Regions from separate parts of the Bacillus paralicheniformis genome, predicted to be linked through region 3. Evidence: predicted binding sites of a transcription regulator. Region 3 holds the regulator's gene; each other region holds the start of a gene.
The links. Region 3 encodes Rex, which represses fermentation and respiration genes when NADH is low (regulators of the CRP and FNR family bind a similar motif). Its sites were predicted from a motif close to TTGTGAAATATTTCACAA; they were not measured.
Positions count from the first base shown of each region.

Region 1: a site for Rex is predicted at 1,789-1,806, ahead of CP943_RS08365 (YknW family membrane protein). Genes of this name have one in related genera too.
Region 2: a site for Rex is predicted at 1,839-1,856, ahead of CP943_RS10710 (nitrate/nitrite transporter). Genes of this name have one in related genera too.

Region 1 covers NZ_CP023665.1:1,630,318-1,633,595, forward strand. The annotation lists gene CP943_RS08360 (ABC transporter ATP-binding protein) at 1-1,726, shown strand, start outside; gene CP943_RS08365 (YknW family membrane protein) at 1,852-2,547, shown strand; gene CP943_RS08370 (efflux RND transporter periplasmic adaptor subunit) at 2,548-3,278, shown strand, end outside.
Region 2 covers NZ_CP023665.1:2,072,355-2,075,632, forward strand. The annotation lists gene CP943_RS10705 (fumarate/nitrate reduction transcriptional regulator Fnr) at 1-428, opposite strand, end outside; gene CP943_RS10710 (nitrate/nitrite transporter) at 576-1,760, opposite strand; gene CP943_RS10715 (DUF2164 domain-containing protein) at 1,981-2,220, shown strand; gene CP943_RS10720 (Crp/Fnr family transcriptional regulator) at 2,264-2,932, shown strand; gene CP943_RS10725 (nitric-oxide reductase large subunit) at 3,088-3,278, shown strand, end outside.
Region 3 covers NZ_CP023665.1:692,824-696,101, forward strand. The annotation lists gene CP943_RS03545 (ABC-F family ATP-binding cassette domain-containing protein) at 1-510, opposite strand, end outside; gene moaC (cyclic pyranopterin monophosphate synthase MoaC) at 657-1,163, shown strand; gene CP943_RS03555 (redox-sensing transcriptional repressor Rex) at 1,167-1,811, shown strand; gene CP943_RS03560 (twin-arginine translocase TatA/TatE family subunit) at 1,850-2,023, shown strand; gene tatC (twin-arginine translocase subunit TatC) at 2,030-2,806, shown strand; gene CP943_RS03570 (YdiK family protein) at 2,851-3,042, opposite strand; gene CP943_RS03575 (CPBP family intramembrane glutamic endopeptidase) at 3,042-3,278, opposite strand, start outside.

The sequences.
Region 1 (3,278 bases), 940 kb from region 3:
GAGGCTGCTCAAATATTTAAAGCCTTACCGAAAAAATCTGCTGCCGCTCTCCTTTTTAACGGTCATGATCTCGGCGGCGATCCGGCTGACGGTGCCGATTTTGATCGGCGTCTATGCGCTCGACAAAGCAATCGCAGGCCGGGATATGAATCTTCTTGCGATTCTGATCTCCGTCATCAGTGGATTATATCTTGTCAATTATGTTAGCAATGTGTTGAGAATCCGCTGGATGAACAAGCTTGGCCAGCATGTCATTTATGATCTCAGACAGCATTTATTTACGCATGTTCAGCGGCTGTCGCATCGCTTTTTCGATGAGCGTTCGGCAGGTTCCATCCTTGTCCGGATCATGAATGACATCAATTCTCTGCAGGAATTATTTACGAGCGGAGTCATCAATTTATTGATGGATATCCTGCTCCTCTTCGGTATTATCGTCATTCTGTTTTCGCTCAGTCCTGAGCTGACCATCGCCATCATGGTGACGCTGCCTGTTATGTTCTTCATTTCAACCAATCTCAGAAGGAAAATCCGACGATCCTGGCAAAAGGTGCGCTTAAAGCAGTCCAAACTGAATTCCCATTTGAATGAAAGCATTCAAGGCATCCGGGTCACTCAGGCATTTACGCAGGAAAAAGAGAATATGATGTATTTTGAAGGCGTCAACAGCGAGAACTTTGAAGCCTGGCGGGAAGCGACGAAAAAAAATGCGACATTCCGCCCGCTTGTAGAAATGACAAACGCCGTCGGGACGGCCATTTTAATCTGGTACGGCACAAGCTTAATCATCAATGAAACGATTACGATCGGTGTATTTGTCTCATTCGCCTTCTATCTCGGAATGTTCTGGGAGCCGATTTCAAGGCTCGGCCAAGTCTACAACCAGCTGTTGATGGGGATGGCTTCGTCAGAGAGGATATTTGAATTTCTGGATGAAAAACCGAGTGTGGCAGACAAGGAAGATGCGGTCAAAATTAAAGAATTAAAAGGCCGGATCGAATTTGAACAGGTGGAATTTTCTTATGACGGGAATCGCAAGGCGCTGCACAGCATTTCATTTGAGGTGCCGGCGGGAACATCGCTCGCGCTTGTCGGACATACAGGATCAGGGAAGACGACGATCGCGAATCTGATCAGCAGGTTTTACGATGCAACAGGCGGGACTGTCAAAGTGGACGGAATACCGATTACCGATATCTCGCTTTCCGATCTTCGTTCGCAAATCAGCATCGTGCTGCAGGATACGTTTATTTTTTCCGGAACGATTATGGAAAATATTCGTTTTGGCCGTCCGAATGCCGCCGATGAAGAAGTGATCGAAGCAGCAAAAGCTGTCGGGGCCGATTCGTTTATTTCAGCGCTTCCGAATGGATACGCCACAGAAGTGGAAGAACGCGGCAATGTATTATCGGCAGGTGAGCGGCAGCTCATTTCATTCGCGAGGGCGCTCCTGGCAGACCCTCGCATTCTGATCCTTGATGAAGCAACCGCAAGTATTGACACAGAAACGGAAGTCAAGATTCAGGCTGCATTGAAAACCCTGCTCCATGGCAGAACGGCTATTATGATCGCTCACAGGCTTTCAACGATAAGGGATGCGGATAAAATCCTGGTTCTTGACCACGGCCGGAAAATAGAGGAAGGAAATCACCAGGAATTAATCGAAAAACGTGGAATGTATTATGAGCTGGTGAAAGCGCAGTATCAAATGTTTCAGCGAAACTAAACTGAAACCGTCCGCGGCCGCATATTCTGAAATGCGGCCGGGGCGTTTTTTTGAGAAAACAGAGGTGAAACATTTTAGATGATTCTGCGTATAAACTGGTAATTCATTTTTTAAGGGGGATACATATGGAAACGCATTTAGAAACTGAAAAAGTAAAAAATCCGTCATTGTTCGGATTGATTACCCATCCCGGAGAACAGTTTGAGAGAATGAGAAAAAAGCCGGCTGTCTGGTTTCCGCTTGTTATTGTTTTATTATTGTCGGTTACCGGCGCGTATATGCTCAGCGAAAAAACGGTGTTATCTACCGATTTGTCGGAAATGCCGGGAGATGATGAAACATTTGAAGCCACTATGAAGAGAATCGGGATCATCGGCGGGATCATCGGCGGGATCATCGGCTTTGTGATTGCCTTGCTGATCAGCGCTTTAATCTATTGGCTGATTGTCAAAATCGGAAGAGGAACAACCAATTTTGTTCACATGTTTTCGCTGTCTGTTTTTACATATTTTATTGCGGCTATCGGGCAATTCATAGGCGGGCTTGTGATCTATTATTCAAATATTGATCCCACGATCGCCATCACGTCTTTAAGCAGCATCATCCCGGCAGACGAGCCGCTCAAATCGGTATTGGGTGTATTTGATATTTTCACAATCTGGTCGCTCGCACTGGTTGCACTGGGTCTCCAAAAGGTTGGGGGCATCTCCAAAAAAGCGGCTTGGACCGGTGTGATCATTTTATTTGTGATCTCCATTTTGCTCGCTTTAACAGGCGGAATCGCGAGGAATTTCTTCGATACATTTGAAGGAGCAATGTAAATGAAAAAAATATGGATCGGCATTATCATTGTTGGGGCTGCTGCGCTTTTTATCGGACTCAACCTCTACCGCTCGGTGCAAACGGGCGGAGGGGCTGAAACAGCGGTCCAAACCGTCAAATTGGAAGAGAAAGAGATTTCTTCTGAAGTCATGGTTCCGGGCGCCCTAAAGTTTGCCAACGAACAATACGAATATTTTGAACCCGAAAAAGGGAAAATTGCCGACATCAAAGTAAAAGAAGGCGACAAGGTGAAAAAAGGAGATGTGCTTTTCACCTATACGAACGAAGAAATTCGCCTGGAAAAAGAACAGAATGCTTTATCCATTCAATCGAAGGAACTCCAGCTTGAACAGGTAAAGCGAAAAATCAGCAGTCTAAAAAGCAAGGAAGACGAGCTGAAGGCTGAGCTGGGAGCGGAAAAAGCCAAAAGGCAAATGGATGACGAACGGTCCCAGCTTGAAATGGAAGAAAAATCGCTTCAGCTTGAGCTGAAACAAGCCGACCTGCAAAAGGAAACGCTCGCGAAAAAATCTGCAGCGCTGCAAGTAAAAAGCGGCATTGACGGGACAGTGATCACCGCTGATAAACAAGCCGCCTTAAAGCAATCGGATATTCAAAAGCCGGTTATACATATAGGTAACGAGGACAAGCTTGTCGTTAAAGGCGTGTTGTCAGAGTATGACACATTGAAAGTGAAAAAGGGACAGAACGTGACCATCACGTCGGATGT
Region 2 (3,278 bases), 1.4 Mb from region 3:
AGCAAAAGGTCGCGGATTTTCGATTGAATCTTTCGCAAATGCGTGCTCATCCATTTCATAAACTCAAACGTCAGTGCACCGTTTTGTATGAGTTCTTTTTCAAGCTTATCTTTATTGATGACCAACACTTCGCCATCAGAGAGGATCTTTGCGCTCAGCATATATTTCGCATCTTCTGTAAAAAGCGTAAGCTCCCCGACAATATCATTTTTTTTGCACATTCTGAGTGTCAGTTCTTTGCCATCGGACGTCAATTTGCCGATTTGGACAAGTCCCGACTGAATAAGATACAGTTCCTCCGCATCCATCCCTTCTTGAAAAAGGAATGTGTCCTGCCTGATTTTTCGTCGTGTACTGATTGATTCCAGCAAGTGATGCAGATCGTCTGAGAGCAAATCTGTGTCTGATTTTCTAACAGAAATATTCATTGAGCGTCACCCCTTTAGCAGTTCTTATTTTAACGTTAAATAAGGCTGAGTGACCTTTTAAATATAAACAATATTGTGAACTTATGAATAAAGTCCCAAAAAAAGAGCCTGAGCACATCAGCTCAAGGCTCCTTTTGCAGGAAAGGTTTATAAATGGTTCGTCTTCGTTTTGGTCGATGTTTTGCTCACTTCCTGAAAATACATCCAGACCACGATCACAAAGCTGGCAAGGGCTGCTTCTGACAGCGCCATGAATCCGATCGCATAATGGCCGGTTGCCTGAAAAACGCTTGACAGGATGAGTGGCGGGAAGAATCCTCCCAAGCCGCCCATCGCTGATACAATCCCATTGACGATGCCGGCCTGATTTGAAAAATAAAGCGGCACAAGCTTAAAGATGATCCCGTTTCCAAGACCGGCGCACACGGCAACGGTTAATACCCCAAATCCGTAAAGTCCGAGGCTGGGTGAAAAGGCCAATAAAATCCCTGACAAGGTACAGCCGGCAAATACATACATCAACAGCTTCAGCGGGTTGAATTTGTCCGCGAGCCAGCCGCCGACAGGCCTCAGAAAAGTTGCGACAGCGATAAATCCGGCGGTTCTAAGCCCTGAATCAACGGGATCAAGCCCGAAGTGATTAACAAGAAAGTTCGGAAGATAAATCGTAAACGCGACGAAAGATCCGAATGTAATGAAGTAAAACAAGCTTAAAAACCATAATGTCTGATTTCGGTAGACTGCCTTCATTTGCTCTGTTACAGAAACCGTCACTTTTGTTTCTTTTCGATCTCCAAGGATAAAGTTCAATAAAGCGAATACGGCGACTAACACGATGTACATCCGCACCGTATTTTCCCACCCGGCTGTCTTTGCTACGACAGGAGCGGCAAACGTGGTAATCGCTGTACCGACGTTCCCGGCGCCGTAGATCCCATTGACAAACCCGTGTTTTTCTTTAGGGTAGTATTTCGGCAATGATGTGACCCCGATGGAAAAGACCGCTCCGCCGATGCCGAGGAAGAATCCGCCAAGGATCAAGTCGAACAGCGAATCGGCTGTGCTGATCCAAAAAATCGGGAACAGAAGCAGCACAAAGCTGATCATGAACGTGATTCTCGCACCGAATCTGTTTGTGTAGTATCCCAGCGGAATCCTCAGAAGCGAGCCGAGTATGACCGGAATGGCCGTGACAAGGGATATCTCACTGTCTGTCAGGGCGATGTCCTGCTTAATGTGGGGCATTAAAGAGGAAATCAACACCCAAACCATAAATCCTGCGACTAAACTAAATGACTGCAGCGGTAATTGTATTTTTTGACGATTTACCATTGCGTTTTTGCTCCTTTCAAAGGGAAAAATGAATAAATCAATCAGCATGTTTATCTTACAAAAAGTCTTTTAAAAACATTGTGAATTACGTCACACGGTCATTCGTTTGATTCGTGTTTAATATCGGTAAGTGAGGGATAGTAAACGGATGTAAAAAATAAATGGTTCATTTGCGGACTTTTTCGTTTATCATGAAAATAAAAAAAGGAGTGCCGCTTTTATGTTTATAAAGCTTACGCAAGAAGAAAAGCAAGCGATCATCGAGGAAATCAAACGCTTTTATGTTGAAGAAAGGGGAGAAGAGGTTGGAGACATCGCGGCGATTCAAATGTTTGAATTCGTAAAGGAAAAGCTGGGCCCTTACTTTTATAATCAGGCGCTGAAGGACAGCCGCAGAGTCGTGGAAGAGAAGGCAGCGGCGATTGAAGAAGAGCTCTTTGCGCTGGAGCGCCGTCTGTGACAACGCGCTCTCCTTTAGCAAAACCGAAGGGATTGAAAGACCAATGGAGTTTCTGAAGCAATTTATGATTTTCAGCGGGCTGAATGATGAAGAGTTCAAACAAATCGAGCAAATCGCGGTCAAGCGCACCTATCAGCCGAGAATGTTTGTTTTTATGGAAGGGGAAGAGAGGGAAGCGGTATTCTTCATTAAATCCGGTCTTGTTAAAGCCTTTAAAATCGATGAAGACGGCAATGAGCAAGTGATTTCGATTCTGCAAAGCGGGGACATGTTTCCCCATGTCGGCTTTTTTGACCGCTCCCCATACCCGGCAACAGCCGAAGCCGTTCAGGAAACCGAGTTGATCGTAATCCGCATCGCTGATTTTAATGAACTTTTGATGAAATATCCGGAAATGACAATAAAAGTGATGCAAATCATGGGGAAAAAGATTCTCGATTTGCAAGAGCGGATCCAGGGTTTTATTTCAAAAGATGTCCAGCACCGCTTGACGCATGTATTAATGAAGCTCGCTGCAGAACACGGCATTCCTCAAGAAAAAGGGGTCTACATCAGCCTGCCCATTACCAATCAGGATTTTGCGAACATGGTCGGAACGTCAAGGGAAACGATTAACCGCACATTAAATGAAATGAAAAAGAAAAATCTGCTGACAGCTGACAGGAGCGGAATTTTCATACATGATACAGACTGGCTGAACGGCTGCAATTGAAGGATAAGATGAAGGCTTTCCATTGAACAACAGATGGAAAGCCTGTTTTTATTTTGTTCACAAATCCGCCATTATTTAAGTGATCTGGTTCACAACCGGTGTGCTGCATATCCAGTATCTTAGGACATGCAAAATCAAAAAAGGAGTGAACCGCAATGGAAGTTCAAAGAAAGACGGTGCCCGTTAAAAAAGCATCGAAAAACGGTTTTTTGAAATCTGTTCTCGTCTTTACTTTAATCGTTAGTTTTTCGGTGCTGCTTTTGGGAGGCTATTGGATCTTCAAAGGACTTGCACCAAGACCAGTTGAAGTGTCCGGGCCAAACGGAGAGGTGCTCATGACCAAATC
Region 3 (3,278 bases):
CCTTGTTTTTTGACCTCCGCTTAAGTCCTGGACGCGGACGGAGTCGTCAAATCCCGCAAAGCCGAGCCCGTGCATGACGGATCTGACCTCTGCCTCATATTGGTAGCCGCCTTTGTCCTTGAACTCCTGCTGAAGCCTGTCATACGTCTTCATCAATGATTCAAGCATGTCCGGTCCGGCCTGCGCCATCTTTTCCTCGATCGCGCGCATTTCTTGTTCCATTTTTTTCAGAAAATCAAATACCGACAGCAATTCCTCTTTGAGCGTCAGCTTGGAATCGAGGCCGGAATGCTGGTCAAGGTAGCCCATCGTCAAATCTTTCGGCTTGATGATGTCCCCCTTTTCATATGAAAGTTTTCCTGCGATAATCTTTAGAAGAGTCGATTTTCCGGCGCCGTTGCGTCCGACGATCGCAATCCGGTCCCGAGATCTGACTTCGAGTTTTATATTCGTTAAAATCGTATCGGCTCCAAACGATTTTGAAAGTTGGTTCACTTGTAAAATCATCATGATCTTTCACCTCTTGTCTGCTATTTTAAGTGTAGCCTATCACTGCGCAGTCAGCAAACAATTAAGTGAAGTCTGGAAGATTTTAGCCAAAGAAAAAGACAGAATGAAAAAAATAGTGTATGATCGTTATAAGGAGAGTTCAGAACATGAATGAGTTTACACATTTTAATGAACAAGGCAGAGCCAAGATGGTTGATATAAGCGAAAAGGAAGCTTCAGTACGCACAGCTGCGGCTGTTTCAAGCGTGTCTATGAATCGAACAGTACATGAAAAAATCAAAAACCGGGAAATCGGAAAAGGCGATGTATTGTCGGTGGCGCAAGTGGCCGGAATCATGGCCGCAAAACAGACATCCGCCATCATCCCGATGTGCCATCCGATCGCTCTGAAAGGAGTCGACATCGCCTTTCGCTGGGAGGAGAAAGAACAGAAGAGCATCCTGCATATTCAATCTAAAGTGAAGACCAAAGGGAGCACAGGTGTGGAAATGGAAGCGTTAACTTCGGTCTCCGTATGTGCGCTGACCGTATATGACATGTGCAAAGCGGCGGATAAGGGAATGGTGATAGGACCGACCTTTCTTCTCGAAAAGACAGGCGGGAAAAACGGTGACTATAAAAGGGAAAAAGCTGATGTAGACATGGAGGATTAGTTTATGAACATGGATCATTCAAAAATTCCGCAAGCGACAGCGAAACGGTTGCCATTATATTATCGTTTTTTAAAAAACCTTCATGCATCCGGAAAACAGCGTGTATCTTCCGCTGAGCTGAGCGATGCCGTCAAAGTCGATTCTGCGACCATCCGCAGGGACTTCTCGTACTTCGGCGCGCTCGGAAAAAAAGGATACGGCTACAATGTCAATTATTTGCTGTCCTTTTTCAGAAAGACGCTTGATCAGGATGAAATGACGAACGTAACGCTCATTGGCGTGGGGAATTTGGGGACAGCCTTTCTCCATTACAATTTTATCAAAAATAATAATACAAAAATCGCCATGGCGTTTGACATCAATGAGGAAAAAATCGGAACCGAGGTCGGCGGTGTTCCCGTCTATGATCTGAATAGACTTGAAGAGCATATGACGGATGATATCCCCGTCGCCATTTTGACGGTACCGGCTCAAGCCGCACAGTCGATTACAGACAGGCTGGTGGAGCTTGGCATTAAAGGCATTCTTAATTTCACGCCGGCCCGCTTGAATGTGCCGGAACACATTCGCATTCATCATATAGATTTGGCGGTTGAACTTCAGTCGCTGGTGTATTTCATGAAACATTATTCAATGCAGGAAAAGTAAAACGGAAAACGAAAAATAAAGGAAAGGGGGCAGGCTTTATGCCAATCGGTCCTGGAAGCTTTATTTTAATTGTCGTGGTGGCGCTTTTGATATTCGGCCCGAAAAAACTTCCCGAGCTGGGAAGAGCAGCGGGAAACACGCTGAGGGAGTTTAAGAATGCGACAAAAGGTTTGGCTGACGACGATTCCGATAAAAAGAAAGAAGATCAGTAGGATAGGATGACATTTATGAAGGAAAGAGAAATGTCGCTGATAGAACATATCACAGAACTACGCAGACGGCTTGTGATCACTTTTTTCTTTTTTGTTTTATTTGTTGTGGCAGGCTTTTTATTGGCAAAGCCGCTGATTATCTATCTGCAGCAGACGGATGAAGCGAAGCTGCTGACGCTCAACGCGTTCAAGCTGACCGATCCTTTATTTGTGTACGTGCAGTTCGCTTTCATCATCGGCGCCGTCTTGACTTCGCCGCTTGTTTTATACCAGCTGTGGGCTTTCATTAGCCCGGGGCTGTATGAAAAAGAACGAAAAGTGACGCTCAGCTATATTCCGATATCGATTATTCTTTTTTTAGGCGGCATTGCCTTTTCTTACTTTATTTTATTTCCGTTTGTCGTGGACTTTATGACGAGAGTCTCAGATGATCTGAATGTCAACCAGGTCATCGGAATACACGAATATTTTCAGTTTCTGCTTCAGTTGACGCTTCCTTTTGGCTTATTGTTTCAGATGCCTGTGGTCATCATGTTTATCACAAGGCTCGGCCTCGTGACGCCGATGTTTTTGGCGAAAATCAGAAAATACGCATATTTTGTGTTGTTCGTCATCGCGGCGCTCATTACACCGCCTGAGCTTTTGTCGCATTTAATGGTCTCAGTGCCATTGCTCATTCTTTATGAAATCAGTATCGTGATTTCAAGAATATCCTACAGGCAGGCGCAAAAAACAATGATTCAAGAGGAAAATCAAGCGTTTTTGAACGACCATACAAAATAAGAGCCATTCTTTTTCAGAATGGCTCTTTTCCTTCACAAAAAAGGCTATTGATCTTTTCGTTTCATCTTGCCGGCCAGGGCGAACATTTTAAAGGAAATGCTGATATTATAGGCTGCGAAAAGCATCAGCAGGATCGTGTAAAAAGACCACATGCTTCCGGGCGAGGTTGCCGCCAGATATGTAAACAGCACACCCGTTAATAAATAAATCGCTCCCCAGAATTTAGGGCTTCTCATCATAGAAATCCTCCAATAATCATTTGCATTTTCTCGACGTGTTTCAAATATTCTTCAATAGGCTCCCGGAATGTCTGCAGTAAGACGACGAGCGTATTCATGGCGACATGGGCGAAAATAGGCACGATAATCCGGTTGGTTCTGACATATAAAAAGGCGAATGTGAATCCCATTGCTGTATATATGAGCAGATGGCTGAAATCTAAATGGACGACCGAGAAGAGCACCGAACTGAA